Regions from separate parts of the Aestuariimicrobium sp. G57 genome, predicted to be linked through region 3. Evidence: predicted binding sites of a transcription regulator. Region 3 holds the regulator's gene; each other region holds the start of a gene.
The links. Region 3 encodes HrcA, which represses chaperone genes, less so after heat shock. Its sites were predicted from a motif close to TTGGCACTCGNNNNNNNCGAGTGCCAA; they were not measured.
Positions count from the first base shown of each region.

Region 1: the regulator HrcA is predicted to act here: its motif matches at 4,212-4,238, upstream of groES (co-chaperone GroES).
Region 2: the regulator HrcA is predicted to act here: its motif matches at 2,132-2,158, upstream of groL (chaperonin GroEL).

Region 1 covers NZ_JBNINW010000004.1:297,391-307,382, reverse strand. Annotated here, with positions in the region: gene guaB (IMP dehydrogenase) at 1-812, opposite strand, end outside; gene ACQCX5_RS11420 (PadR family transcriptional regulator) at 1,074-1,328, shown strand; gene ACQCX5_RS11415 (HAAS signaling domain-containing protein) at 1,331-1,975, shown strand; gene groL (chaperonin GroEL) at 2,164-3,747, opposite strand; gene groES (co-chaperone GroES) at 3,771-4,067, opposite strand; gene ACQCX5_RS11400 (energy-coupling factor ABC transporter ATP-binding protein) at 4,291-4,974, opposite strand; gene ACQCX5_RS11395 (biotin transporter BioY) at 4,975-5,535, opposite strand; gene ACQCX5_RS11390 (energy-coupling factor transporter transmembrane component T family protein) at 5,616-6,239, opposite strand; gene ACQCX5_RS11385 (TetR/AcrR family transcriptional regulator) at 6,236-6,814, opposite strand; gene ACQCX5_RS11380 (THUMP-like domain-containing protein) at 6,866-8,065, opposite strand; gene ACQCX5_RS11375 (NUDIX hydrolase) at 8,062-8,550, opposite strand; gene ACQCX5_RS11370 (rhomboid family intramembrane serine protease) at 8,547-9,380, opposite strand; gene tsaD (tRNA (adenosine(37)-N6)-threonylcarbamoyltransferase complex transferase subunit TsaD) at 9,440-9,992, opposite strand, start outside.
Region 2 covers NZ_JBNINW010000003.1:317,753-327,744, forward strand. Annotated here, with positions in the region: gene ACQCX5_RS08545 (hypothetical protein) at 1-232, opposite strand, end outside; gene groL (chaperonin GroEL) at 360-1,985, opposite strand; gene ACQCX5_RS08555 (hypothetical protein) at 2,175-2,648, shown strand; gene ACQCX5_RS08560 (class I SAM-dependent methyltransferase) at 2,738-3,529, shown strand; gene ACQCX5_RS08565 (DUF3263 domain-containing protein) at 3,532-3,864, opposite strand; gene manA (mannose-6-phosphate isomerase, class I) at 4,059-5,270, shown strand; tRNA gene ACQCX5_RS08575 (tRNA-Thr) at 5,284-5,359, opposite strand; gene ACQCX5_RS08580 (class I SAM-dependent methyltransferase) at 5,466-6,089, shown strand; gene ACQCX5_RS08585 (MarR family winged helix-turn-helix transcriptional regulator) at 6,041-6,562, opposite strand; gene ACQCX5_RS08590 (serine/threonine protein kinase) at 6,627-8,150, opposite strand; gene ACQCX5_RS08595 (hypothetical protein) at 8,180-8,650, opposite strand; gene ACQCX5_RS08600 (hypothetical protein) at 8,887-9,555, opposite strand; gene ACQCX5_RS08605 (hypothetical protein) at 9,703-9,852, opposite strand.
Region 3 covers NZ_JBNINW010000006.1:137,796-147,787, reverse strand. Annotated here, with positions in the region: gene ACQCX5_RS13460 (helix-turn-helix transcriptional regulator) at 1-370, shown strand, start outside; gene tgt (tRNA guanosine(34) transglycosylase Tgt) at 352-1,590, opposite strand; gene ACQCX5_RS13450 (16S rRNA (uracil(1498)-N(3))-methyltransferase) at 1,587-2,360, opposite strand; gene dnaJ (molecular chaperone DnaJ) at 2,357-3,547, opposite strand; gene hrcA (heat-inducible transcriptional repressor HrcA) at 3,558-4,577, opposite strand; gene ACQCX5_RS13435 (MBL fold metallo-hydrolase) at 4,688-5,575, shown strand; gene ACQCX5_RS13430 (inositol monophosphatase family protein) at 5,593-6,381, opposite strand; gene ACQCX5_RS13425 (hypothetical protein) at 6,390-7,298, opposite strand; gene ACQCX5_RS13420 (DUF3097 domain-containing protein) at 7,291-8,133, opposite strand; gene ACQCX5_RS13415 (NAD-dependent succinate-semialdehyde dehydrogenase) at 8,145-9,611, opposite strand; gene hemW (radical SAM family heme chaperone HemW) at 9,643-9,992, opposite strand, start outside.

The DNA.
Region 1 (9,992 bases), on a different contig from region 3:
TCGAGCAGCAGCCGTGCGTGACCATGGGCGGTGTCGACCACGAGCACATCGACACCGGCCTCGATCAGCGTGGTGGCGCGCTGCCAGGCATCGCCGAAGTACCCCACCCCGGCGCCGACCATGAGCCGGCCCTGGGCGTCCTTGCTGGCGTCGGGGAACTGCTCGGACTTCACGAAGTCCTTGACCGTGATCAGGCCGGTGAGCCGGTTGTCGGCGTCGACCAGCGGCAGCCGCTCGCGCTTGTTCTGGCGCAGGATGAGCGTCGCGTCCTCACGGCTGATGTCGCTGGGTGCGGTGAACAGCGGGGACGAGGTCATCACGTCACGCACGTAGGTGGTGGCCCACTCGTCCACGGGGGTGAACCGCAGGTCGCGGTTGGTGCAGATGCCCAGCAGTCGGCGCTGCTCGTCGACGACCGGCACGCCCGAGATGCGGTAGCGGCCGCACAGCGCATCGAGCTCTTCGAGGGTGGCATCGGGGCCGATGGTGACGGGATTGGTGATGCGCCCGGTCTGGGTGCGCTTGACCAGGTCGACCTGTTCGGCCTGGTCCTCGATCGACAGGTTGCGGTGCAGCACGCCGAGGCCGCCGTTGCGGGCCATGGCGATGGCCATGCGCGACTCGGTGACGGTGTCCATCGCGGCTGAGAGCAGCGGGATCCTGATGGTGAGGTCGCGGGTCAGCTGCGCAGTGGTGTCGACCTCGCTGGGGATGACGTCAGTCTCGCCGGGCAGCAGCAGCACATCGTCGTAGGTGAGACCCAGAGTGGCAAATTTAGGGGGCACTCCGGTGCCGTTGAGCTCGTCGTTCACTGCGTGCGCCTTTCCGTCGACCGGTCTCGATTCTATGCGCCGGGCCGTGGGTTGTTGAAACCGGGAACGTTGCTGGGCGTCCGCGTTCGCGCTGGGCGCACGGGGGTGGTGGGTGGCGGTGGCGGTGGCGCCCCTTCCGCCCGCGACGCTCCCGTTCGGTGCACGACGCTCCCCCTCAGGCGCACGACGCTCCCTTTCGGCGCACGACGCTCCCGTGGCGGCCGGCTCGGTGGGGAGCGGCATGGACGGATGGGGAGCGTCGTGCACTCCAGGGGGAGCGGCGTAACCGAACTGTCGCAGGCTGGTCTGCTGGCCCGCGAAGGCACCATCTATCCCCTGCTCAGCAGGTTGCGCAAGGACGGTCTGGTGCAGACCGCCTGGGGCGAGTCGCCGTCGGGCCCCCCGCGGCGCTACTACTCGCTCACCCCCGAGGGCCACCAGGCCCTCGACGACTTCCGTCAGGCATGGGGCGCACTGAAGCTCTCCGTCGACGACATCCTCACCAGAAGGCAATGATCATGATGAGCGCACTCGACCACCGGCTCGTCGCCGACTATCTCGCGCGGCTGCGCGCCGAGGCCCGCCGGCTGCCCGCCGACCAGGCCAACGAACTGGTCGCCGACATCGAGCACCACCTGCTCGATGCCTTCAACCAGCCGCCGCTGGCCGGCGACCCGTCCGAGGCCGAGATTCGCGACGTGCTCGAGCGGTTGGGCACGCCTGCCGAGGTCGTCGATGCCGCCGCGCCGCAAGGCTCGTCCATGGGGGTGCCGATGACCGCGCCCGAGAAGCCGAACCGGGGACGAGCCGAGGCCGCTGCAGCCATCCTGCTGGTGGGGGCCGCGCTGCTCTTCGTGGTGTGGTTCCTGGCGATCCCGATGTGGGTCGCGGGCATCGTGGCGCTGGTGCTGTCGAGCCGCTGGAACCTGGGTGACAAGGTGTTGGCCGCCCTGTCGTGGGGCACGCTGATGCCGTTCACGTGGGCGGCGGTCGCCGGCGTGGGCTTCGTCGCAACTGTCACCTGTGCGGGTGAGGGGTGCGAGCCGGCTCCGGATCCGGGGCTGAGTGTCATGAACTGGGTGGCCATCGGCTTCACGATCATCTACCTGGCCTTCGTGGTGTGGGCGAGCCTGAAGCTCGTCCGGGCGGCCAGACGGGGCTGATCGGCTCCCGGAGTCGCACGGGACCGCGGCATGGCTGAAACGGGCACGCTGACACCCTTGCGTGCGCGCTGACACCTGTCCACCGGTGTCGACGTGCCCCCAAAGGTGTCGGCGTGAACGTTCACCCACCAACGACGAACGCCCCGGGCTTCCCGGGGCGTTCGCCATTCAGCTCGTGGTCGAGGTGATCAGTCCTCGTCCTCGACCTTCTCGACCACCAGGGTCTCGGTGGTCAGCAGCAGCGACGCGATCGACGCCGCGTTCGCCAGCGCCGAGCGGGTCACCTTGACGGGGTCGATGACGCCGGCCTCGATGAGGTTGACGTACTCGCCCGTCTTGCCGTTGTAGCCATTGCCGGGCTCCTGCTCGGCGACCTTCGACACGACCACATAACCGGGCTCGCCACCATTCTCGGCGATCCAGCGCAGCGGCTCACGCACGGCCTGGGCCACGATCTGCACACCGGTGCGCTCGTCACCGGTCAGGCCGAGGCCATCGTTCAGCACGCGGGCAGCGTGGATGAGGGCCGAGCCGCCACCGGCGACGATGCCCTCTTCGATGGCCGCACGGGTGGCCGAGACGGCGTCCTCAATGCGGTGCTTCTTCTCCTTGAGCTCCACCTCGGTGGCAGCGCCGACCTTGATCACGCAGACGCCACCGGCGAGCTTGGCAACCCGCTCCTGCAGCTTCTCGCGGTCCCAGTCGGAATCGGTGCGCTCGATCTCGGCGCGCAGCTGGGCCACGCGAGCCGAAACCTCTTCATGGGCACCAGCGCCGTCGACGATGGTGGTGTTGTCCTTGGTGACGACGACGCGACGAGCGCGGCCGAGCACCTCGAGACCCACCTGGTCGAGCTTCAGGCCGACCTCGGGGGCGACGACCTGACCACCGGTCAGGATCGCGATGTCCTCGAGCATGGCCTTGCGGCGGTCACCGAAGGCCGGGGCCTTGACGGCAACAGAGGTGAAGGTGCCACGGATCTTGTTCACGACCAGGGTCGACAGCGCCTCGCCATCGACGTCCTCGGCCACGATGAACAGGGTGCCGTGGGCGGCGATGACCTTCTCGAGCACCGGCAGCAGGTCGTTCATCGAGCTGATCTTGCCGGAGTGGATGAGGATGTAGGGATCCTCGAGCACAGCCTCCATGCGATCGGCGTCGGTCACGAAGTACGGCGACAGGTAGCCCTTGTCGAACTGCATGCCCTCGGTGAACTCGAGCTCGGTGCCGAACGTGTTCGACTCGTCGACGGTGATGACACCGTCCTTGCCGACCTTGTCGAACGCGTCAGCGATCAGGGCGCCGATCTGCTCGTCGCGCGAGCTGATGGTGGCCACGTTCGCCATGTCCTCGGTGGTCTCGATCGACCGCGAGAGGCTGCGCAGCTCGTCGACCACGGCGGTCACGGCCTGGTCGATGCCCCGCTTGAGGCCGACCGGGTTGGCGCCCGATGCGACGGCCCGCAGGCCTTCGTGGACGAGCGCCTGGGCCAGCACGGTGGCGGTGGTGGTGCCGTCGCCGGCAACATCATTGGTCTTGGTGGCGACCTCCTTGGCGAGCTGAGCGCCAAGGTTCTCGTACGGGTCTTCGAGGTCGACTTCGCGCGCCACGGTCACACCATCGTTGGTGATGGTGGGGGCACCGAACTTCTTGTCGAGGACGACGTAACGGCCCTTGGGGCCGAGGGTCACCTTCACGGTGTTCGCGAGGATGTCGACGCCACGCTCGAGCGAGCGACGCGCCTCCTCATCAAACTGAAGGGTCTTTGCCATGTGTTCTACCAGTCCTTACCAGGTCACTTGCTGACGACGGCGAGGATGTCGCGCGCGTTCAGCAGCAGGTATTCGACACCGTCGTACTTGACCTCGGTGCCGCCGTACTTGCTGAAGATCACGACGTCGCCCTCGGCAACGTCGAGGGGAACACGGTTGCCCTTGTCATCGATGCGGCCGGGACCGGTGGCGACGACCTTGCCCTCCTGGGGCTTCTCCTTGGCGGTTTCCGGGATGAAAAGGCCCGAAGCGGTGGTCTGCTCGGCGTCGAGAGGCTGAACGAGGACGCGGTCCTCGAGCGGCTTGATCGTGGCTGCCACGTCAAACCCCTTTCTTTGTTCAATTGCTGCCCTGGGGCAGATGAGATTGTCCACACAATGCCGGGTGGGACGTCGTCGCGGTGCCGCCCCGTCTGGCGCTGGCACTCTCGGTACGGGAGTGCCAAGAACCAACCTATACCCGGGTTGGCACTCGATCAACCCGAGTGCCAAGAGAACCCCGAGCGCCATGAGAACCCGAGTGCCAGAGAACTGCGCCCGGGGATCAGGCCCAGGCCTCGACCAACCGCTCGTACGCCGCGATCGCCTCGGCCGGTGCCCCATCGGCGGCGACCCGGCCGTCATCGATCACCAGCACCCGGTCGAAGTCGGCCAGCACATCGAGGTCGTGGGTGACCATCACCACCTGCTGCTCGAGGCCCGCGACCAGCCGCATCACGGCCCGGCGGTTGCGCAGGTCGAGCAGCGTGGTGGGCTCGTCCATGACCAACACCGAGGGGTTGGTGATCAGCACTGCCGCGATCGCCAACAACTGCTTCTGGCCCCCCGACAGCAGGTGGGCCGGGTGGTCGCGGTGGGCGTCCAACCGGTATTTGACAAGGGTTTCGTCGAGCAGTCGGTCGCGTTCGGCGGCGGGTAGTTTGAGTGGACGAAGCGAGAACGCCAGGTCTTCGACGACCGTCGGCATCACGATCTGCAGGTCGGGGTCCTGGAAGACGAAGCCAACCTTGCGCCGCACGCCCTTGAGGTCGCGGCGGGTGTCGAGGCCATCGACCAGCACCCGCCCCTCGGTGGGTGCGACCAGGCCGTTCAGCAGCCGGGCCAGCGTCGACTTGCCCGAGCCGTTGCCGCCGATGATGCCGATGCGGGGTTCGACCAGGCGCAGGCTCACGCCCCGCAGCACGTCACGCTGCGGGTAGCTGAAGCTGACCTGGTCGAGCTCGATCACTCAGGCGGTCACGCGGCGCGGGGCGATCAACGGGTAGGCCTTCTTGACGGTCACGATCACCGCGGCGGCGACGACCGTCTTGACCAGGTCTCCGGGCAGGTAGATCACCCATGACCACCAGCCCCGCGAGAGCGTCAGCCCGCTGTTGGCGATCAGCCAGGGTTGGCCGATGGCATAGAGCACGAGCGAGCCACCGATGAAGCAGGCGATGAACGCCCAGACGTAGTTCAGGCGCTTCCACCAGGCCTCGACCAGCAGGCCGGTGACCAGGGCGCCGAGGGGGTAGGCCCAGATGAACCCGCCGGTGGGGCCGAGCAGCATGCCGAAGCCGCCCAGCCCGCCCACGAGCACCGGCGCGCCGACGGCGACGAGCAGCACGAACAGGGCCATCGAGGCGAACCCCCGCTTGGCGCCGATGATGCCACCGGCCAGCATCACGCCGAGCGTCTGGGTGGTGAACGGCGCCGGCAGCAGCGGCAGCTGGATGCGCGGGGCCAGCCCCAGCACCACCATCAGCGCGGTGAACAGGGCGACCAGGGCGAGGTCTTTGGCACGCATCATCGGGGCCTTTCGTGGACGATCAGGTTCGTGGACGATCAGGGCGGGGCAGCTCGTATTGCACCACACTTTTTGAACAGTGTTCAACTCGGACGTCGCGCAGCGTCGACACGCTCATCATCAACACCGCGTGCCTCGAGCGCCTCCCCCAGCCCATCGGCCATGCGCAGCGTGCGGATCACCAGTGGCGCCAGGTAGCTGAACCCCGGTCGCACGCCCCGCGCGTCATGGGCCTCGCGCACGCGCGCCGATTCCTCAGCAATGACCGGCACGAACCGGAACACCAGCGCGATCATCAGCCCGATGCGCTCCGGGCGCACGCCGAACCTGCGCAGCGGGCCGGCGGTCCATTCGACGGCGTCGATGATCTGGCCCTGGGTGGTGGTCCAGGTGATCATGCTGGCGAGCACGATCACCACCAGCACGCGCACCCCCACTACCCAGGCTGTGGGCCAGTCACCGAGCAGCCCCTGCAACACCACCACCAGCGCCACCATCGCGAGCACGGCGCGTGCGGTGCGCCACACCACCCGGGCACGGATGCCTGCGACCACCACCAGCCCGAGCACCACGCCCAGGGCCACGAGCAGCACGCGCAGGTCGTCCACGAAGAAGGCCGCCGTGCCGCAGGCCAGCATGACCAGCAGTTTCACGCCGGCCGGGCAGCGGTGCACGAGGCTGTGGCCGGGCTGGTAGAGGGTCATCATGGCGGTGTCGTTGCCAGCGCGGCGAGCCCGGCGCCGAGCAGTTGCAGGGCGCGGTCGAGGCGGGCGGGGTCGGCGCCGTCCGTGGTGGCGTCCGGGTTGAACTGGGCGTACTGGCGGCGTTGCTCGTCGTCGAGGGCGTGGCCGAGCACCAGGTGCAGGGTGCCGTGGGCCAGGGCCTGGGCATCGTCCGTATCGACGCCGAGCCGTTCGAGCCGGGCAGCAAGCCCGGTGGCCGGCGATTCGTCGACCGGGCGCATCGCCAGCGCGGCGCTGACCAGCTCGGCGCCCGAGCGGTGCCGTCGCAGCAGCGCGTACAGCCGGGCACCGAAGTCGCGGACGACCTGGCTGGGGTCGGCATCGGGGTCAACGGCAGGGCCGCCGGCCGGTTCGAGGTCAGCCAGCACCACATCGGCCAGCTCGACCAGCAGCGTCTGCTTGTTGGCGACGTGGTAGTAGAGCGCGCCCGGCTGCACGCCGAGGTCGGCGGCGAGGCGGCGCATGCTCAGGTCGGCGAGCCCGTAGCTATCGAGGATCTCGAGGGCTGCGGCGAGCACCTCGGTCTTCGTCAGCGGCATGGGGCCAGAGTACCGGCAGCTGAACACCGTTCAACAATGCCTTGGGTGGGCTCAGCCCGCCCGTCGGCACACGATGGCCCGGACGCCCTCACCGGTCGGGGCCAGCACGATCGTCGCGCTGGCCGGGCCCTTGGGTTTCAGCTGGCGCCGCAGGGCCGCCGGGTCGACATCGAGCAGGCCGCCGCGACCCCGTTTCTTGATCTCGAGGGTGCCCACGCCATGCTCTCGCACCCAGGCCTTCAACCGTCTGGGGCTGGCCTCGAGCACCTCGAGCACCTCGAAGCTGGTGACGAACGGGCTGGTCAGGTCGACATTGCCGGAGTAGTAGCCCGCGGTCGGGTCGAGTTGGACCAGGTCATCGCCCAGCAGCCCCACCAGCCCGGCCCTGCTCACCGCGGGGTCGGGCTCGTGCAGCCAGGATCCGAGCGGGCCGAACGGCACGGCGCGTGGCTGCCCCGACAGTGTGTGCACGGTGCCGGCGCGGTCGATGACGACCGCTTCCACCCCTGGGAACGCAACGCCGGGCGGCCCGCCCCACAGCGTGGTCTCGACGGCATCACCGCCGTGGCTGACGTGGCTCGTCGGCACCTGCGGCAGCATGCTGCGGTCGATGCCGGGGCCCAGCTTCACCACGGCCGGGCGACCCGCCGCCAGCACGTCGAGCACGAAGTCCCACGGGGGGCTCAGGTCTTCGACGCGCCAGGTGCGTCCGCGGTCGGTGCGCCGGGCGGGGTCGAGCAGCACGGCCGTCGTGGGGCTGGACGAGTGCAGGTGCGCCGCGGCCCAGTCGATGGCGTCGGCCACGACGACCTCGGCCGTCCCTGGGCCGGCCTGCCCATTCGCGACGGCAAGGTTGTGCCGGGCAAACTCGGCGACCTCGGCGTCGCGCTCGATCGTCACGACGTCAAGACCGGCGTCGAGGGCTGCCATCGCGTCGGCACCGATGCCGCAACCCAGGTCGACCACCCTCGTGATACCCGCCGCCACGAGCCGGGCGAAGCGCCACCGCGAGACCTCGGGGCGCGTGGCCTGTTCGAGCCCGTCGGCGGTGAACAGCATGTCGGCGGCGCGGTCGCCTAACTTGGCCCGCGCGCGGCGGCGCAGCGCTTCCTGGTGCAGGGCCGCGGTGGCCAGTTCGGAACTGAACTGCGCCCGCAGCCGGGTTGCGGCCTGCACGGAGCCCGGGTCGTCCTGGGCGGCGGCCAGCGCCAACGCCTGCTGGCCGGTGCTGTCGGTGAGCAGCGCGCTCACCCCAGCACGCTCACGTCCCAGCCCACCGGGCGACCGTCGCGGTAGGGCAGCACCGCATGGAACTGCGGCACCGCCTCGTCGAAGACCAGCGGCACGAAGTGCCTGTCGCCCTCCCACATCGGCAGCCGCGGCAGGTCGTCGATGCGTTCCCACGTGAGCACGCCCTCGTCGTTACCTGCAGGGGGTTCGCCCGTGAACTCGTCCACCACGAAGATGAACCCGAAGTGGTCGGACCCGTCGCGGCCGAACCCCGGCCACGAGACGGTGCCACGCAGCCGCAGCGAGACCGCCTCGAGCCCAGCCTCTTCACACAGTTCGCGCCGGATGCAGGCCACGACGTCTTCGTCACGCTCGACCTTGCCGCCCAGGCCGTTGTATTTGCCGTGCTGCTCGTCGCGGGCGCGCGCGACCCGGTGGCACATCAGCACCCGCTCACCATCGGGGTGCCGGACGAACGCGAGCGTCGTCAGGATCGGGGTGATCATCGCGTCTGGCGGCGCTGGCGCAGGCGTTCCAGTTCGCGGCGCTCGGCATCGGTGAGGCTGTGCATGCCCTGGGCGCCGATCTTGTCGAGCAGTTCATCGATGCGGGCGGCGTCATTGCTGCGCTGCTGCTGCTCGCGGCTGGCCTTGGCCTGCTTGACCCGGGCACCGACCCCGGCCTTCTGGCGTGAGCCGGCGGCGCGGCGTCCGGGGATCCAGGCGTAGTCGGTGAGCAGCCCCTGCGAGCGGGCCAGCACCGCCACCAGCACGATCGAGATGACCAGCGTGACCAGGCCACCCACGGCCCGGAACATGACCAGCTGCAACACCTGCACGGCCACCAGCACCACCCCGATGACCCACGCGGGGATGCCGAAGAAGAACGGCCGTCGGGGGTACTCGGCGATCCACAGCAGCAGCACCAACAGTTGCAGGTAGCCCATGCCGAGCAGCGCCCCGCCGCCCAGCACGAAGCCGATGCCGAACGAGACCAGCGACAGCACCAGCCACATGCCGCCATAGAGCCAGGCCATGCGGTTGCGGCCGATCTGGCCCTCGAGGTCGCGGCCGAAATACCACAGGATGGCCAGGGACAGCACCGACCAGAGCGAGATGCGGTCGAACCACGGCCAGGTGAAGAACCGCCAGACCTCGCCGCGCATGATCGCGGCGGGGTCGAGCACCGCGACGTTCAGCAGCTGCGGCATGAAGGCCGAGACGACCACGCCGATGGCGCCGAGGGCCGCCACGAACACTGTGGAGGTGACGTCCACGCGTCCGACCTTGAACCAACCCTCTGGGGCGCCGTAGCTGCCGTAGCTGTAGATGCTCACGCGTCCAAGCGTACCGACGTCACCGACAAGGCCCCTGGGCAGACGTCAGCACAGGATCGTCAGACCAGGATCGTGCTGACCGGCAGCCCCGAATTGGCCGAAATGCCCAGCGAGCTCGGACGACCGCCCGCCTTGATGACCTGGACCCCGAGGGCGGCGATCATCGCCCCATTGTCGGTGCACAGCGCAGGCCGGGGACGACGCAGCTCGATGCCGGCGGCAGCGGTGCGTTCCTCGAGCAGGGCGCGCAGCCGGGAGTTGGCGGCCACTCCCCCGCCGATGAGCATGTGCGTGACGCCGTGGTGGGTGGCGGCGTCGACGGCCTTGGCGGTGAGCACATCGGCCACCGCCTCTTGGAACGAGGCCGCGACGTCGTTGACGGGCACGTCGAGTCCGTCACGCTGGCGGGCCTCGACCCAGCGCGAGACGGCCGTCTTGAGGCCCGAGAACGAGAAGTCGAAGCGGTGCTTCTCGAGGTCGTGCCTGGCGGTCAATCCGCGCGGGAACCGGATGGCGCTCGGGTCACCGAGCTGGGCAGCCTTGTCGATCACCGGGCCGCCCGGGTAGGGCAGACCGAGCACGCGGGCCACCTTGTCATAGGCCTCGCCAGCA
Region 2 (9,992 bases), on a different contig from region 3:
CGCTGACCGCCGAGACACCGTCGGCGCCCAGTTCTTTCACCCGGGCTTCCAGCTGGGCCCGCAGGTCGGCCTCACGCGGGTCGGTCGGGGGCAGTTCTGCCGGGCTGCCGCTCTGCGACTCCGTGCTCTGCGAGCCAGTGGACGAGTCGCCGGTGGATCCACCACCGGTGCACCCGCCCAGCAGGGCCAGCGCGAGGCCGGCGGCGACCAGGGCATGACGGGGAGGGATCATGTCAGCAGGATAGGGACCCGCAGGACCAGGGCCGCCGGACGCCGAACGGGCGGCCCCTTTGCAGAGGGACCGCCCGTCCGGGTGTTGCTGGTGGTGCGTGTTGCTCGTGGTGCCGGGTGGGCTGGACTCAGAAGTCCATGCCGCCCATGCCGCCGTCGCCACCGCCGGGCATCGGGGCAGCCTTCTCGGGCTTGTCCGCGATGACGGCCTCGGTGGTCAGGAACAGGGCCGCGATCGAGGCCGCGTTCTGCAGCGCCGAACGGGTCACCTTGGCCGGGTCGATGATGCCGGCGTCCAGCATGTTGACGATCTCACCGGTCGCAGCGTTCAGGCCGAGCTCGGGCTCAAGGTTCGAGACCTTCTCGACGATCACGCCACCCTCGAGGCCGGCGTTGGTCGCGATCTGGCGCAGCGGGGCCGAGGCCGAGGTGAGCACGATCTGCGCACCGGTGGCCACGTCACCCTCGAGCGAGTCGAGGTTGACGGCCTTGGCAGCCTGCACGAGGGCGACGCCGCCACCGGCGACCAGACCCTCTTCGACAGCAGCCTTGGCGTTGCGCACGGCGTCCTCGATGCGGTGCTTGCGCTCCTTGAGCTCGACCTCGGTGGCCGCGCCGACCTTGATGACGGCCACGCCGCCGGCCAGCTTGGCGAGGCGCTCCTGCAGCTTCTCGCGGTCGTAGTCCGAGTCCGAGTTCTCAATCTCGTTGCGGATCTGCTGCACGCGCCCGGCGATGGCCTCGGAATCACCCGCGCCCTCGACGATGGTGGTCTCGTCCTTGGTGACGATGACCGAGCGGGCCTGGCCCAGCAGGTCGAGGGTTGCGGTCTCGAGCGACAGGCCGACCTCGGACGAGATCACGGTGCCGCCGGTGAGGGTGGCGATGTCCTGCAGCATGGCCTTGCGACGGTCACCGAAGCCGGGGGCCTTGACGGCGACCGACTTGAAGGTGCCACGGATCTTGTTGACGATCAGGCCGGCGAGGGCCTCGGAGTCGACATCCTCGGCGATGACCAGCAGCGGCTTCGAGGCCTGCATGACCTTTTCGAGCAGCGGCAGCAGCTCCTTGAGCGAGCTGGCCTTGGAGTTCACGATGAGGATGTAGGGATCCTCGAGCACGGCCTCCATGCGCTCGGTGTCGGTGACGAAGTAGGGCGAGATGTAGCCCTTGTCGAAGCGCATGCCCTCGGTGAGCTGCAGCTCGATGCCGAAGGTGTTCGACTCCTCGACGGTGATGACGCCTTCCTTGCCGACCTTGTCCATCGCCTCGGCGATGATGTCGCCAACGCTGGGGTCAGCAGCCGAGATCGACGCGGTGGCAGCGATCTGCTCGCGGGTCTCGACCGGACGGGCCTGCTTGCCGAGTTCGGCGATGATGGCCTCGACGGCCTTCTCGATACCCTTCTTCAGCTCAATGGGGTTCGCACCGGCGGTCACGTTGCGCAGACCCTCGCGGACCATTGCCTGGGCCAGCACGGTGGCGGTGGTGGTGCCGTCGCCGGCGACGTCGTCAGTCTTCTTGGCGACCTCCTTGACCAGCTCGGCGCCGATCTTCTCGTAGGGGTCGTCCAGCTCGATCTCCTTGGCGATCGAGACGCCGTCGTTGGTGATGGTGGGGGCGCCCCACTTCTTCTCCAGCACGACGTTGCGGCCCTTGGGGCCGAGCGTGACCTTGACCGCGTCGGCCAGGGTGTTCATGCCCCGCTCGAGGGCGCGGCGGGCCTCGACGTTGAATTCAATCAGCTTTGCCATGGTTGTTGGGGAATCCTCCCGCGTCAGGGGTCGTGAAACCCCGTGGTTGGTGATCGCCATGCCGGTGCCCGCGACGGACGGCCCATGGGGGCCTCACCAGACCTGGCTGCGGTAGCACTCTGACGCACTGAGTGCTAACACCATTCTTAGCACTCGACCCAAGAGAGTGCAAAGGGCAGAATGGTGGTCGTGACCCCGGTGATGGCGCGCGTGCGCAACTTCGCGAATTGGTGCAACCTCTCGACCCCGCTGGGGCTGGTCGTGGCGAGCATCGGGCGGGCCCGGGTCGTGCGCGGCGAGGACGGCATCTGGCTGGCCGAGGGCTATCGGCTGGGATTCCCCATGGCCAGCGCGTTCACCGTCGGGTCGGTGGTGCTCACCGCGGCACCGTCGTGGGCACAGATCGAGTCGCGTCGTCCGGGACTGCTGCGCCACGAGGTCAACCACACCTGGCAGTACGCCTATTCACTGGGGTTGTTGTACCTGCCCCTGTATGCCGGTGCCATGGGTTGGTCGTGGCTGCGCACGGGCGACAGGGCATCAGCGAACTTCTTCGAACAGTCGGCCGACCTCGCGCTGGGCGGCTACGAGGTCGCGCCCACCCGGCCGCTGGCGCAGGGGATCGCACAACTGCGCGGGTTGGTCGGGCACCGCCAGCGCTGAGCCCTGGGGGACGTATCAGGGCCGGCGCGGAAGTGCTCCTCCCCGTGGTCGCCCACGTCCGTGGACGCATTGCCCCAAAGGGGGGAGCCATGACCACCCACGCGTTCCAGGTCTCGGGTGGGGCCTACAACTCGTTCATGGGCCGCTATTCGAAGCCGCTGTCACCGCTGTTCGCCGATTTCGCCGGCGTGCCGCACAGCGGCGGACTGACTGCGCTTGACGTCGGCTGCGGCCCCGGCGCCCTGACCACCGAACTGGTCGCCCGGCTCGGCGCCGAGCATGTCACGGCCATCGACCCCTCCCCCGGTTTCGTCGCCGAGTGCCGTGCCGCCCACCCCGCCGCCGTCGTGCACCAGGCCTCTGCTGACTCGATCCCGCTGGCCGATGACACGGTCGATGTGGCCCTGTCGCAGCTGGTCTTCCACTTCATCCCCGACCCGGAGTCGGCCGTGCGCGAGCAATCGCGCGTGGTGCGTCCGGGCGGCATGATCGCGGCGTGTGTGTGGGACTACCAGGCAGGCATGCAACTGCTGCGCAGCTTCTGGGACGCGGCACTGTCGCTCAACCCGGACGCCCCGCAGGAGGCCCGGGTGCTGGTGCTGGGCGCGCCGGGCGAACTCACCGGATTGTTCAGCGCATGTGGGCTCGTCGACGTGCACGAGGACGTGTTGCGGGTGGCCAGCGACTATTCCTCGTTCGACGAGCTGTGGGGCACGTTCCTGGCCGGCGTCGGGCCAGCGGGGGCGCACACGAGGGCGCTCGGCGATGACGACCGTTCTGCCCTGCGCGCGGCATTGTTCGACAGACTTGGACGACCCGAGGGCGGGTTCACGCTGACGGCTGCAGCACGGGCCGCACGCGGGCGGGTGCCTGCGGCGTGAGATCAGCCGTGCTGCACCAGCCGGCTCGCGGACCGCTGGCGCTGGCGCTGGTCGCGCAGGCGGCGCAGTCGCTTCACGAGCAGCGGCTGCGCGGCAAGCGCGGCCGGGTCGTCCAACAGTGCATTGAGGATCTGGTGGTAGGCGGTGGTCGAGATGCCGAAGCGCTCACGGATCTCGCTCGTCTTCGAGGAGTCAGCGGCCCACCACGACTTCTCGAACTCGAGGATCGCCGCGTCACGCTCGCTCAGGTGGCCGGCTGCCGGGGCGCCGTGGGGGTCGGCGACGAGGCTGACGGTGCTGGCGTGGGCACGGCTGGCATGGCGGGACACTGACATGCGGGCCAGTCTAGCGAGCGAATGACAGTGATGTCATTCATCGTCGTGACGGTGCCGCGGCGTTTGGGCACGGCGGCCCTGATGGCTGATCACGCACCCGGATAGACTGTGCTCGCCAACGCCCGACCGGGCTGGCAGTGACGCCATCCGGGCGGTGCTGCCTGCCCCCGACCACGACAAGGCTGACCCTAGCGATGATGCTGCTCGAAGGCACAGTCCAGGCCTATGCGTGGGGGTCGCATGACGCGATCCCTGCGCTGCTCGGCATCGAACCGACCGGCGAGCCCCATGCTGAGCTCTGGCTCGGGGCGCACCCGAAGTCGCCGAGTACGCTGCCCGAACAGCAGGCAGACCTGTTGCGGGTGATCAACGCCCACCCCGAGTTGCTCGGCACGCGGTCGGTCGAGCAGTTCGGGCCGACGCTGCCGTTCATGATGAAGGTGCTGTCGGCCAGCCAGCCCCTCAGTCTGCAGGCCCACCCCAATCGCGCCCAGGCCGAGGCGGGTTTCGACGCCGAGAACGCCGCAGGCGTTTCCCTCGACGATCCCAGGCGCTCGTTCAAGGACCCGTGGCCCAAACCTGAGATGGCCGTCGCCCTCACCCCATTCAGCACCCTGAGCGGGTTTCGTCCTGCCTGCCAGACCGCCGACCTGCTCGAGAAGCTCGACGCCGGGCCAGAACTCAACCCCGTCATCGGGGCCCTCAAGAACCGTGTCGGCGAGGCGGCGTTGGCCGAGGTCTTCCTGGTGGCGCTGTCGCTCGCCGAACAGCACCAGGGGCTGGTCGACCAGGTCGTGGCCGCCGCCCTGCGCCATGTCGACGACCGCGGCGAGCTGGGCGTTTTTGCCCGCACGGCAATCGAGCTGGATGAGCATTTCCCCGGCGACCCGGGCATTCTGGCGGGCCTGCTGCTCAACCGCCTTGACCTCGAGCCGGGGCACGCGGTCTTCATGAACCCCGGCAACATGCACGCCCACCTCAAGGGCACCTGCATCGAGATCATGGCGAGCAGCGACAATGTGCTGCGCGCCGGGCTGACCCAGAAGCACATCGACGTCGACGGGCTGGTGCAGGTCGTCGAGTTCGTGGGGCAGCCGACGATGCTCGTCGACCCCGTCACCGAGGCGCCGGGGCTGTCGCGCTACCCCACCCCGAGCCCAGAGTTCGCACTGTGGCACATCGAGCTCGGACGTGGCGCCAGCAGCAACGAGCCGCTGCTGCTGCCGGCCAGCGAGGGCGCGCGCATCCTGCTCGTCGAGGACGGCTACCTGGCCTGTTCCGGTGCCGACGAGACGGTCGAGGTCGTCAAGGGCCGGTCGTTGTTCATCCCGGCGGGCGAGGTCGTGCGGGTCAACGGCGATGCCGTGGCATGGTTGGCCGCGGCGGGCATCTACGCGGGGGCGTGAGCGCGGGTCAGCCTGGAGCCCCCTGCGGGAGTCGAACCCGCGACCCTCTGTTTACAAGACAGATGCTCTGGCCGCTGAGCTAAGGGGGCATGCCTCTTGGGCTCCCCCAATTGTGCCGACCGTGCGCGTGTGGGGGAAATCGGCAGGCCCCACCCCGCCGCGTCGGCTGTGGGCCACGTCACTAGCATTGGCCGGGTGAGTGAACAACTGCAGGCCCCTGAGCCGTCCAAGTGGATCCGCATCATCGAGGCTGATCCCGACCACACCCAGCGCTACATCAACCGGTTCAAGGTGATGGCCGCCCAGGGTCAGGACCTGCACGGCGAGGCCCGCATGATCGACGCCATGGTGGGGCGTGGGGCGCACATCCTGGATGCGGGCTGCGGCCCGGGTCGGCTGACCGGCTACCTGCACAAGCTCGGCCACCGCGTCGTCGGCGTCGACGTCGACCCCGGGCTGATCGATGCCGCCGAGGCCGACCATGCAGGCCCGACCTACCTCGTGGGCGACCTGGCCGTGCTCGACCTGCCATCGCGTGGCATCACCGAGGGTTTCGACGCCATCGTGTGTGCGGGCAACGTGATGGGCTTTCTCGCCGAGTCGACCCGTGCCGAGGTGCTGCGCCGCTTCGCGACCCACCTGGCTCCCGGTGGACGAGCGGTGGTTGGGTTCGGCGCCGGCCGCGGCTATGACTTCAGTGAGTTCGTGCAGGACGCGACCTTTGCCGGGCTCACGCTCGACCTGGCGCTGTCGACCTGGGACCTGCGGCCCTATCGCGAGGGCGACAATTTCCTGGTGGCGGTGTTCAGCCTCGCCTGAGGCGGCACCTGCTTGTCCGAGACCGCGGCCAGCCCCTGCAGCAGAGCACCCGAGATCTCGCTGAGCTGGGCGACCTGCTCTTCGGTCAGGGCATCAAAGATGGCGGAGCGCACGTGGGTGACGTGCTTCGGCGCGGTCTCGACGACCAGCCCCAGGCCCGCGTCGGTGAGTCGGGCATTCGTCGAGCGGCCGTCCTCGGCACAGGGGAAGCGCTCGACGAGGCCGCGCTGCTCGAGCCGGCGCACAGCATGCGACAGCCGCGGCAGGGTCGCGTTGGTCATGGCGGCAAGTTCGCTCATGCGCAGCGTGCGGTCGTCCGCCTCTGACAGCATGGCGAGCACGTAGTACTCGAAATAGACGAGCTTCGCATCGTGGCGCAGCCTGGCGTCGAAGACGTTGGGCATCAGCTCAACGAGTGCCACCAGTCGGATCCACGCCTCGCGCTCCTCTGGATTCAGCCACTTCGTCGCCATCCTGCACCCCTCGTCCTCGTTTGCTCGTTCAATCATCCTATCAGTTGTTTGTTTAAGTAACCAGTCACGGGCGGATGTAGACCGCCGCGTTGTTGCCGCCCGTGCACACGGCGAGGGCGTCGAGGGTGCAGGTCATGGTGTAGGTCTGCTGGGTCACCGGACTGGTCGCCGTCACCGTCGTGGTGCCCGTGCGGGTGCCCGCCCGCCAGGCAGTTTCGACGTTGACCGCGAACTCACACGACGTGGCCCGGTTGGCACCCAGCGCCGGGGAACACTCCCGCACGCCGTCGGGGAACGGCACCGGCGGCGTGCTGGACGGGGCGGTGGGCGTGGGCTGGCTGGATGACCCCTCGGTGCTGGGCTGCTCGGTGCTGGGGGCGTCCGAGCTCTGGCGCGCGGACGACCGCTGGGCAGGGGCCGAGGTGGGCTGGGACGCTTGTGGGGTCGCCTGGTCACTGTCTGGCCGCAACAGCAAGTACGTCGCGGCAAGGCCGAACACGATGACGACAGCAAGGACTGCCAGCATGACGGCGTTGCGCCTGCCACCGGAGTCGGCGGCTTGTTGCTGCAAGCGGGCCCGGTCGAGGGCGTAGGGCTGGTTCGGGGCCTGCGGCCGCGACACGGCATACGGGTTGGCGGCCTGCGGTCCCTGGGCAGCAGGACTGGCGGTCGTCCGCGGCCGCAACGCGTAGGGGTTGCGGGGCCGTGGCGGGGTGCGCGGCGAACTGGGTGCCACCGGGCCCAGCGGTGCGGGCGGAACATCGATCGGGGTGGCGGCCGGCAGCCCCTGCACACGGTCGTGCACCTGGCCGAGTCGGCCTGCGACGTCGGCGGCGCTGGCCGGGCGCCACTGCGGGTCCTTGGCCAGCAACTCGGTGATCAGTTGCCAGATGGGGTCGGGAACGCCGGCCGGGCGACCGGGCGCCAGATTGGCGTGGGCGTGCAGCAACGCGTGCTTGTCGCCCGCAAAGGGGCGAACGCCGCAGCCCAGTTCATAGAGCAGCACCCCTAGGGCGTACAGGTCTGACCGTGGGGTGGGGGCCCCCATCTCTGGTGCGCGCCACGGCAGGTCGGCGTCTGCATCGGGGCCGGCAGCGATCAGCCGGTCGGCGCGCAGCCGGGGCTCGGCCCACCCGGTCAGCCCAGCGACCAGCAGGCCACCCGACTCGTGCAGCCAGACATTGTCGGCACACAGCGCGCCATGCGTGAGGCCGGCCTCGTGCAGCGCGGCGAGGCCCTGGGCCACCTGGGCGCCGACCGCAGTCAGTTCGCTGGGCGCGAGCGTGCCCTCATCAGCCAGCACGCCGGCCAGGGTGGGGCCGGCTGCCGGGTCGGTGACCACAGCCAACGTGCGGTCGTGAGTGGCCAGGTCGAGCACCGGCACGACGTTGGGGTGGACGACGCCGACCAACGCTCTTCGTACGGACTCGAGGCGCGCCGGCCAGTCGTGCACCGGATGGGCAGGCAGGTCGTGGGTCGAGAGCACGACGGAGCGACCCTGGGGGTCGACGGCCCGCCACTCGGTGGACGGGCCGAGCGGCCCGGCCACCAGGTAGCGGCCTGCGAAGACGTTGGCTGGTGCATCCATGACCGGACGAGCCTAGCTCGCGGCCGGGCTCAGCGGTCGGGGACGATGACGGCGACGAGTTCGCCGACGCGCAGAGGGGTGGCTGCGGTGCGGGGGATGGTGACGGTGCCGGTCTCGCCGAGGGCCTGCCAGGTGATCGACCAGGTGGTGGTCGCGCTGATCTGGTAGTTGCCCTTGGTCTGGTAGGTGTGGCCGCAGGTGGGCGAGGGGGTTGGCGGGTCGAGCACGGGCGGGCGCGGGGTCGTGGTGGTGCAGGTGATGGCGGTGCCGTCTCCGAAGCTCACGATGGTGGGGCCGGCGGTGGCGGTCATGGTGATGGTGATGCCCTGCTGGGTGGTGGTGTGGGTGAGCGTGGTGGGGTGGGTGGTCCAGATCCAGATCGGGAACCCGACGGGGATCATGTTCCACTGGTTGCGGGCAGGGTCGGGCCCGATCACCGGCTTGGGTGGAGGCAGTTGCATCGCCAGCGAGGCCTGCCGGGCCACCGCGGCGACGTTCACACCGGGGGCTGCACGGCAGGTGTCGAAGTTGGTCCTCGGGTCAGCGAGACACTCCCAGTCCTTCGGGGCCGCGGGGTCATTGGGGTTATCCGGGGTGGAAGTCTCCACAACGTCACAGACGAGCAGAACTCGACGAAGTGTCTTGACCAAGCGACAACCCTGCTCTGCAGCCGCCTGCGGAATGAACACGGCATGTCCCGCCCCCGCCACCAGGACAGAGGCCACGAGCACCGCAATCAGCCGACGCATGATTTCGCCTCACTTGCATCGAAGTCCGAGATTCTCAGTGCCCCCTGTGCCCACGCGAACTCCGCATGATGCGCGATGAACCCCGCCGAGAACCGCTTCCCGTCACGCTCCACCACCGTCACCGCCCGGGCATCCTCACAGAACTCGACGGAGATCAGCGCCGCACCGTTCAGGGTCGGGGGTTGAGACTTCACGAGCACAAAGGTCACCCGATCGGCGTTCTCGTACGTCGCACCTGCTTGATGCTGGTCTTGCAGGATCTGTTCGACAAAGCCCGCGGCGTTGCCCGTGAGGTACTTCTTGAGTGGATCGGGCAGTGGTCCGGCGACGCCGCCCTTGGCCTCGTAGGAGTACCGCAGCTTCATGTACTCCCGGAACACCCGGTCGGCCTCAGCAGTCAGCGCCGCGGTCTGTTCGGGGGTGGTCGGCTTCACCGACACCACCCACGTCGGCGTCGGGGTCGGGGTGGTGGCAGCCGAGCTGCTTGGCGCGGTCGGTGTGCGGCTGGGGCTGCTGCGGGTCGTCTGCAGGATCGGCGAGACCGTCGGCATCGGCGAGGTGCTGCCGCCGCTGGGTTGGCACCCCGCGAGCAGCACAGCACCGGCAACAACGATGCCGAGGGGGACGAGGGGGGCGCGGCGCAGGCGTCTGGACACGGCGCCATCATCACCCACCCAAGGGCCACCCGAAAGCCCGATTCCACGATCTGTGGACAACTACCCTGCCTGGACCGCCCCGGGGCATGCCGATGGCCCGCCAGCACCCATGCTGGCGGGTCACGACAAGAACCAGGGCCCTGCTGGTCAGGCGATCTGGGGTACTGCAGCGGTGCCGTGTTTCGGCAGGATCCGGCCGGTCGGGTCAGTGATCATCCAGGACTGGCTCGGGGTGACCAGGTAGCCGAACCCCAACGGCGAGGTCCACAAGAACACCCCCGACGCGGGCTGGGTCAACCGCCACCCGCCATGGGTTTTCGCCCGATTCACCCGCCGCGACAACGGCCCCAAATTGTCGGTCCTGGTCAACGGCTGCCCCACCACACCCTCACCGGCACCGACCGGGGAACCCTGCTGGTCGACCTACGCCCGCCTCG
Region 3 (9,992 bases):
CGTGACCAACCCGGTCGACACCGGCACCGAGGCCGACGTGCCCGAGGGCCTCGATCCCGTCACCGAGTTCGAGCGCAATCTCGCCATGGGCTGGCGCTACCCCGTGAAGGTCACCTTTGACGCCCCACTCGAGCAGGTGCGGCACTGGATCGGCGCGTCCATGGGCCAACTGGTCACCGACCCCGACGACCCCGGACGATGCGTGCTCACCGGCAGCACCAGCACCCCCGACGCGTTCGCCGCGGAATGGCTGGCCGAGATCCCGCACCCGTTCACGATCGACGACGGCCCTGAGCTGCGCCAGGCGATGGCCGACCTGGTCGAACGGCTCGCCGCCACCCTGCAACCGCGTCAGGCCCGCGAGCCGTAGAACCTGCCCAGGAACTCGTCGCGGTAGGCCTCGAAGTCACCCGATTGCATCGCCAGCCGGATGTTGTCGACCAGCCGCACCGTGAACCGCTCGTTGTGGATCGTGGCCAGCGTCGAGGCCAGCATTTCCTTGGCCTTGAACAGGTGGTGCAGGTAGGCCCGGGTGTAGTGCCGGCAGGTGTAGCAGTCGCAGCCGTCCTCGAGCGGGACGAACGCGCGCCGCGAGGCAGCCGTGTTCACGTTGTAGCGCCCGTCGGCGGTGTAGATGGCCGCATTGCGGGCCACCCGCGACGGGTTGACACAGTCGAACGTGTCGGCGCCGGCGGCAATCGCGGCGAAGAAGTCGTCGGGCTCGCTGATGCCCAACAGGTGTCGCGGCTTGTCGAAGGGCAGTTCTTCGGCGACCCAGCCGACGATGGTGCCCAGGTTCTCTTTCTCGAGGGCCCCGCCGATGCCGAAGCCGTCGAAGCGCTGTCCGTCGACGTCCATGCCTCCCAGGTCGCGGGCGGCCTTGCGGCGCAGGTCTTCGTACTGGGCACCCTGCAGTACCCCGAACAGCGCCTGGTAGGGCTTCTCGGCACGCGCAGCCGTCAGCCGGCTGTGTTCAGCCAGGCAGCGCTCGGCCCACAGCCGGGTGCGCTCCAGGGACTCCACCTGGTAGTCGCGGGTGTTCATGAGCGTGGTCAGCTCGTCGAAGGCGAAGATGATGTCGGCGCCCAGCTGGTGTTGCACGCCCATCGAGACCTCCGGGGTGAACCGGTGCTTCGTCCCGTCCAGGTGGCTCTTGAACGTGACCCCGTCGTCGTCGACGTGGGCCATCCGCTGCTTGCCCTCGGCAATCACGTCATCGTCGGTGACCCGCTCGGTGCTCATGGCGAGCACCTTCTTGAACCCCACGCCCAGGCTCATCACCTGGAAGCCGCCCGAGTCGGTGAACGTCGGTCCCGGCCAGTTCATGAACCGGCCGAGCCCGCCGGCCTCGTCCACGATGTCGGCGCCCGGCTGCAGGTACAGGTGGTAGGCATTCGCCAGCACGGCCTGCGCCCCGGTCTGGGCGACCGACTCGGGCAGCACGGCCTTCACCGTGGCCTTGGTGCCCACAGCGATGAAGGCCGGGGTCTGCACCTGGCCGTGCGGGGTCGTGATCGTGCCGGTGCGGCCCAGCCCGTTGTCGAGCACCGCGCCATGCGTGAACCCAAAGGCGTGCTGCTGGTCGCTCACTCGCCCGCCGCCTGCAGGTCGGCGAGCAGCTGCAGTTGCACCAGCGCGACGGCGCCCGCGGTCGAGGCACGCAGCACCCCGTCGGACACGAGCACCGGCTGCGCCCCGGCCTCGACCAGCATCGCCAGCTCGTCGGGGCTGATGCCGCCCTCGGGCCCGACCAGCACGGTCACCGGCCCCGACGGGGGCAGGACGACCTCGCTGATGGGGGTGGTGGCCTCTTCGTGGGCCACCAGCACGAGCCCGCCCTCGCCGGCCCCACCGACAGCGGCCAGGTGCGCGACCAGCGACTTCGTGGTGACCACCTGGTCATGCACCTGCGGCACCCAGCTGCGGCGCGACTGCTTGGCCGCCTCACGGGCGGTCGAGCGCCACTTGGCCAGGCCCCTGTCGGCCTTGTTGTCCCACTTCACGATGGTGCGCTGTGACTGCCACGCGGTCAGGTGGTGCACCCCCACCTCGGTGAGCAGTTCGACCGACAGGTCACTGCGATCGCCCTTCGCCAGCGCCTGGACGACGCGCCAGGTGTGCCTTGGGGCGTCCGCGACGACCACCTCGATGACCTCGCCGGTCACGGTATTGCCTGCCACCTCGGTGACCCGCAGCCGCGCGGCCCGGCCCAGGCCATCGCTGACCAGGATGGTCTCGCCGGCCCGGGTGCGCTTGACGGTGGCAGCGTGGCGGCCCTCGTCACCGTCGAGCGTGAGGGGTTGGCCCACCGCGGCGACCGCGAGCCGGGCAGGGTCGCCGAGGTAGAGGGCGTCACTCATCCGCCGAAGGCTTCCTTGATGCGTCCGAGCACCGACTTGGGGCCCTTGTGCACGCTTGGCGAGACGTTGGTCTCTTCCCGTTCGGTGGCCAGCTGCTCGAGCAGTTCGCGCTGGCGGTCGTTCAGCTTGGTGGGCGTCTGCACCACGAACGTGATGCCGAGCTCGCCGCGGCCACCGCCACGCAGGTGTGGCACACCCCGGTTGGCGACACCGACGCGGGTGCCCGACTGCGTGCCGGCCGGCACCTCGACTGAGATGGTGCGGTCTGCCTCGTCCGAGTCATCGCGTTCAGCCTCGAGGGTGGTCACCTCGATGGTGGTGCCCAGCGCCGCGGCGGTCATCGGGATGCGCAGCGCCATTTCGAGGTTGTCGCCTTCGCGGCTGAACACCTCGTGGTTGGCGACGACGAGTTCGACGTACAGGTCACCGGCGGGGCCGCCGCCGGGGCCGACCTCACCCTGCGATTCCAGGTGGATGCGGTTTCCGGTGTTGACGCCGGCGGGGATCTTCACGCTGATCTGGCGCTTGTGGCGCACGCGTCCTTCACCGGAGCACTCGCCACACGGACGCGGGATCACGGTGCCGTAGCCGCGGCAGACCGGGCAGGGCTGGCTGGTGCGGATGTCACCCAGGAACGAGCGCTGCACGGTGGTCACGTCGCCGCGGCCATGGCAGGTCGCGCAGGTGATGGGCTCCGAACCCTCTTCGGCGCCGCTGCCCGCACACTTCGGGCACAGCACCGCCGTGTCGATCGTCAGCGGCTTGGTCACGCCGAAGGCCGCCTCGGCCAACGTGAGCTGCTGGCGCACCAGCGCGTCCTGACCACGACGCGTGCGCGAGCGCGGACCACGCTGGGCCTGCGCCCCGAACATCGCATCGACCAGGTTGGTGAAGTCGAAGCCTCCCGCCGCACCGCCGAAGCCCGCGCCGCCGAAACCACCGAAGCCGTCGAAGCCAGCCCCCCCGCCGCGGCCGTTGGGGTCTCCCCCACGGTCATAGACGGCACGCTTGTGCTCGTCGTGCAGCACCTCGTAGGCCTCTTGCACCTCTTTGAACTTCTCGGCGGAATCAGGGTCGCTGGCCACGTCGGGATGGACCTTCATGGCCATCTTGCGATAGGCCTTCTTGATCTGTTCCGGGGTGGCGTCCCGGTCAACGCCGAGCACCTCGTAGTAGTCGCGACTCATCAGGGTTGGCTCATCCTTCCGCCAGGTAGCGGCCCAGGTAGCGCGCGACCGCGCGCACCGAGGCAATCGTCGATGGGTAGTCCATCCGGGTGGGGCCGACCACGCCCAAGCTGGCCCAGGTGTGCCCCGGGTCACCGTACGCGCTCGTCACGACCGAGGTGGTCTGCAGGTTCTCGTATGGGTTCTCCTGACCGATGCGCACGGTGACATCACCGCCGCGGGTCTCACCCAGCAGCCGTAGCAGCACCACCTGCTCTTCGAGCGCCTCGAGCACCGGCTGCACGGCCGTCTCGAAGTTCTGGGTGAACCGGGTCAGGTTCGGCACCCCGGCGACCACGATGCGGGCGCTGGGGTCGGTGGCCAGCATCTCGAGCAGCGTCGCGATCACCGTGGCCGCAGCCACCCGGTCGTCGAAGGCGACGTCGTCGAGCACGGTCTGCAGCCGTTCGGCGGCCCTCTGGGGCAACTGGTCGACCGCGGCGGTGTTCAGCCCAACGCGCAACGCGGCCAGCTGTTCCTCGGTGTGGGCGGGCAGGTCGATGACCCGCTGCTCGACGCGTCCGCTCGAGGTGATCAGCACCAGCAGCGCCCGGTCGACCGACAGCGAGACCAGCTCGACGTGGCGCACCACGGCGGTCTGCATGCTGGGGTACTGGACGATCGCGACCTGGCGGGTCAGCTGGGCCAGCAGCCGCACCGTGCGTCCCACGATGTCGTCGAGGTCGACGGCACCGGTCATGAAGGCATTGATGGCCCGCTTCTCGGCCACCGACAGCGGTTTGACCTCGCCAAGCCGGTCGACGAACAGGCGATAGCCCTTGTCAGTGGGGATTCGACCGGCGCTGGTGTGCGGCTGGGTGATGTAGCCCTCTTCTTCGAGCACGGCCATGTCGTTGCGCACGGTCGCGGGCGAGACGTCAAGCTGGTGGCGGTCGACCAGCGCCTTCGACCCGACGGGTTCGCGGCTGTCGACGTAGTCGGTGACGATGGCCCGCAGCACTTCGAGCTTCCTGTCGTCCACGGCACTCACCTCCTACACTCCCCCGGGCATCTTGGCACTCATGGCAAACGAGTGCCAGTCTACTCCGATTCAACGACTCGCTGCAGTCGTGGCAGGCTGGGGCTGTGCAAAACAAGGCTGTGCCAAACAAGTCAGTGGACACCTGGTCGAACGGCAGCTGGACACCCGTCGCCGACGACGTGTGGGTGCTGGCCTGCGAGCCCGACGGTGTCAACGTCGGCCTCGTCGTCGGCACCGAGCATGTGCTGCTCGTCGACACGGGGTCCGTGCCCGAGCAGGGACGCGCGATCGCCGCCTCGGCCGCCGAGCTGGTAGGCCGCCCGGTCGACCGGGTCGTCATCACCCACGCCCACGCAGACCACTTCGGTGGGCTGGCCGGTATCGACCTGTCGGACCCCGACGCCGCGAGCTACGGCCACGAGTCGCTGGTGGGGGCGGCCGCGGCCGTCGAGGGCCAGGCAGCGCCTTCACACCCCTTCTCGCTGGTCAAGGCCATCGACCTGGGCGAGTTGCGCGTCGAGATGCTGCACTTCGGCCCCGCCCACACCCAGGGTGATGTGCTGGTGCACCTGCCGAGCCGCAAGGTGTGGTTCACCGGAGACCTGGTCGAGACCTCCGGCGATGTCCAGACCAGCGATGAATCCTCGATCGAGACCTGGCCGATGGCCCTGGACGGGATCCTGGGCGGTGCCACCGACGAGACGGTCTATGTGCCCGGGCACGGGCCGGCGACGAACCGGGTCGGCATCTTCGAACAGCGGGCCAACATCGGCATGCTCTACGGCTCGGCCGAGGCGTTGGTCAAGCGTGGTGTGCGCCTCGAGCAGGCCATCGAGGCGCTGACGACGCCCACCCTGCCCGACGGCAACCCCCACCCCGGCGCGTCCGAGTGGGAGTGGCCGTTCAGCACCACAACGGTCGCCGCGGCGCTGCCCAAGCTGTATGCCGAACTGGCCGGGCACGGGCAGGTGCCCCGCACCCAGCTGCCGCTGCTGGGCCGGCTCTAGCTCCTGGACGACTCCAGTCAGGCGGCGCCGATGCGCAGGTCGAGCAGGTTCTTGACCGTCGGCAACAGGCTCGGGTGGCCCACCGCCAGCAGGCCCTTCTCGGTGTTGCCGGCGGCGTACGGGCTGCCGGTCCAGCTGTAGACACCGCCGCCCGCCTCGGCCACCAGCAGCGCACCCGGCGCATGGTCCCAGGGCTTGTTGTTCAGGTAGATCAGGAAGTCGTTGGTGCCCTGCGCGATGTCGGGGTAGTCGACCCCGCAGCACCACTTGCTGCCCTCGAAGGTGAGCTGGCCACCGGTGTCGGTCTGCAGCACGCGCGTGCGGCTGGTGCGCCCGCGCGGGGTGCCCTCGACGGGTTCGCGCTTGGCCAGCCGCACACCGTCGCACCACGCGCCGCCACCCAGTTCGGCGACGTAGTCGTGGCCCAGCGCCGGCTGGTGGATCCACGAGCGCGTGGTCACCCCGTGCTTGAGCTCGGCGACCATCACGGCATGCTCGACCTTGCCCTCGGTGAAGTTCTTGGTGCCGTCGATCGGGTCGACCAGGAAGGCATGGGGCGCGCTGGCGACCTTGTCGAGCAGCGTGGGGTCTTCGAAGGTCGCCTCTTCGCCGATGACGACGCAGCCGGGAATGCGGGCGACCAGCTCGCTGGTGATGGCCTGTTCGGCCTCGCGGTCGGCGACGGTGACCAGGTCACCGGGGCCGTCCTTCTCGATGATCTGGTCAGCAGTCAGCGCCCGGAAACGCGGGTTGATCACCTCGTCGGCGACTCGATGGATCAGGTCCAGCACAGCTTCGGTGTCCATGGCCCCAGTCAACCAGTTGGGTGCCCGGACCCACGAATTGCGGCCAGCGCATCGGCGCTGGTCCCCAGGGCGTGGGCGGTGTCCTCGCGGTCCTGGTCTGCGGTGGCCAGGGCCTCGTCGGCGTCCTGCAGCCGTTGGTCGGCCACGTCGAGTTGGTCCTGTGCCCGGTCGAGGGCTGCGCGGGCGGCCTCGAGGTCGGCACGCGCCTGGTCGCGCCGGGCGGCCGCCTCGTCGCGATGTGACTGCGCCTTCGCCTGGGCCTGCACTGCCCGCTCGTGCACCTTCACGGCGCGGTCGTGTGCGCGTCCGGCCTGCCGGTGGGTGCGTTCGGCCTCCGCCTCGGCCTCGTCCGGCAGGTCGGGGACGAGCGTGAGGTGTGACCGGTCGCGCCGGGGTGGCGCGCCCTGCGCCTGGTCGAGGTCCACTGGCCCGAACCCGGCATAGCTGAGCGAACGCGCCAGGCAGCCCGACCGGACCGCCTGCTCAGCCTCGGGGTCGGCGAGCGCAGCGGTGAGCGTCAGGCGCACCTCGTCCAGGCTCGCCGCTGAGGGCTGCACCCCCAGGTCGGCCAGCAGCGCCACCAGCCCCGTGACCACCTGGTCCTCGAGGGCGCGGCGCTGGGCTGCGAACCCGGCGAGCTCGGTCACGCTCAGCGCTGCCTGCGCCTCGCGCATCGGCCCACCCAGGTCGAGAAATTCGAGCAGCGTCGGCAGCGGTGTGCGGACCGCTCGGTTCAGGTAGCTGGCCGCCACGGAGGGGCGCCGCAGCGCCTTGATCTCGTCCGCGGCGTCGCGTCGTTTGATGGTGCGGGCCTGCTTGACCCACGCATCGCGCCGGGCGATGAACTCTGCCGGGTCGCGGGAATACAGGTCGTCGGCGATGACGTGCAGCGGCGGCAGCGTGGGCTGGTCAGACATGGTCGGCGGTGACGAAGTCGATCAGCTTCTCGACCTCGGTCACAAACCTGCCGTCGAGGTCACGATAGGACTTGACCCGCCCCAGCAGGGCACGCCAGAACGTGGCGATGTCCTTCTGGTCGTCGTGCGGCTGCTTCAACGCGGCGAGCGTCCCCTTCTTGAAGTCAACATCGCGGGGCACCTCGGGCCACTTCTTCAGCCCGATGACCGCCGGCTTCACCGCATGCCAGACATCGATGTAGTCGTGCCCCGTCACCATCACCAGGTCGCGGTAGCCGGCCTTCGCCACCTCGGCGGCGATGCGCGATTCCTTCGAACCGGGCACCAGGTGGTCGACCAGCACACCCAACCGGCGCCCGGGAGCGGGGGCGAACTCGTGCACGATCGCGGGCAGGTCATCGATGCCCCCCATGAACTCCACGACCACGCCGACGTGGCGCAGGTCGTCGCCCCAGACCTTCTCGACCAGTTCGGCGTCGTGGCGTCCCTCGACATAGATGCGGCTGGGCAGCGCCACCTTCGGCTGGGCAGGGGTGACGTCGGCCCTCGACCCCGAGGCGGTGTACGTGACCTTGTTGGTGCCCTGCCTCAGCGGGATGCGCAGCGCGACCGGTTTGCCCTCGATCCAGAACCCGGGACCGACGGGGAATGACCGCTTGGTGCCGCGGCGGTCCTCGAGCACGACGATGCCGTTCTCCCAACCGATGACTGCCCCCACGAAGCCGCTGCTGGGATCTTCGACCACCAGTCCCTTCTCGAGGGGCACATCGCGTGAGGTCGGTCGTCCCTCGTTGCGCCAACCCTGCTTGAGCACGTCACCGGAGTATCGATTCACGACAGTCGAGGCTACAGCGTGAGGCCGACGTACTTGGTTTCCAGGTATTCCTCGAGGCCCTCGTGGCTGCCCTCGCGCCCGAGCCCGGACTGCTTGACGCCGCCGAACGGTGCAGCCGGGTTCGAGACCAGCCCGGTGTTCAGGCCGACCATGCCCGATTCGAGTCGTTCGACCACGCGCATGGCGCGTCCGATGTCGCGACCGTAGACGTAGGCCATCAACCCGAACTCGGTGTCATTGGCCAGGGCCACCGCCTCGTCGTCGTCGTCGACCACAACGATCGGGGCGACGGGGCCGAAGATCTCTTCGGTCAGCAGCCGGGCGTCGCGGGGCACATCGCCCAGCACCGTGGGTGCGAAGAAGAACCCCGGACGATCCAGGCGCGCTCCCCCCGTCAACGTGCGGGCCCCCTTGGCCACGGCATCGTCGGTGAGCTCGGCGACCTTGTCGAGCGTCGCCTGGTCGACCAGCGGGCCGAGCGTGGTGCCCTCCTCGATGCCGGGGCCGGGCACGAGTTGTTCGGTGGCGGCGACGAGCTTCCGGGTGAACTGCTCGACGACGTCGCGGTGCACATAGAACCGGTTGGCGGCGGTGCAGGCCTCACCATTGTTGCGGAACTTCGCCACCATCGCGCCCTTCACCGCTGCGTCGACATCGGCGTCGCCGAGCACGAGGAAGGGGGCGTTGCCGCCGAGTTCCATGGACGTGCGCAGCACGTTGTTGCTGGCCTGGACCAGCAGCGAGCGACCGACCTCGGTCGAGCCGGTGAAGGTGAGCTTGCGCAGCCGCGGATCGGCGAGGATGGGCTCGGAGACCTCACGCGACCGTGAGCTGACCACGCAGTTCAGCACCCCGGCGGGCAGCCCGGCGTCGGCGAAGGCCTGCATCAGGTAGAGCATGGTCAGCGGTGTGGCCGAGGCCGGTTTGATCACCACGGTGCAGCCGGCGGCCAGGGCCGGGCCGATCTTGCGGGTGCCCATCGCGAGCGGGAAGTTCCAGGGCGTGATGGCATAGACCGGCCCGACGGGCTGCTTCATGGTGACGATGCGGTTGCCGCCGCTGGGCGCGGTCGACCAGCGGCCCTCGATGCGGCAGGCCTCCTCGCTGAACCAGCGCAGGAACTCCGCGCCGTAGGCGACTTCGCCCAGCGCCTCGGCCAGTGGCTTGCCCATCTCGAGGGTCATCAGGGCCGCGAAGGTGTGCTGGCGTTCGGTGACCAGGTCGAAGACCCGGCGCAGCAGCTCGGCGCGGGTGCGCGGGTCAGTCGCCGCCCAGTCGGGGCCGGCGGCGCAGGCAGCGTCCATGGCGGCGCGGGCCTGGTCGGGGCCCGCGTCGCTGACCTCGGTGAGCACCTCGCCGGTGGCGGGGTTGAGCACGGGGAAGGATCGTCCGGTGGGCACGAACTCGCCGGCAATGAACTGGCCTGACGGGACGGCGGCGAGGACCTGGTCAACGTTGACTTCTGCGGCGATGGTCATGTCCCGACTCTACGTCGCGTTGTCGGGGGGGTCAGCCGGCCAGGACGTCGAGCACGATGCCGTCGGCGAGCAGCCGTCCGGGCAGTGTGAGACGCACCCGGTGGTCGGCGATGACGGCGTGGCCCGAAGAGACCCACGGGTCGAGGCGCGACCGTTCGTCCGGGTCGAGTTCGGCGAGTGGCATGCCGTCGGCGATGCGCAGTTCGAGCAACACCCGTTCTTCGTGGCGCTGTGCGCCAGTGAGCAGTTCGTGTCCGACCGCGGCCGGGGCACCTTCGGCGAGGGCACGGGTGTACTTGGTGGGGTGCTTGTGGTTCCACCAGCGCACGCCGTTGACGTGGCTGTGGGCCCCGGGGCCGAAGCCCCACCAGTCCTGGGAGC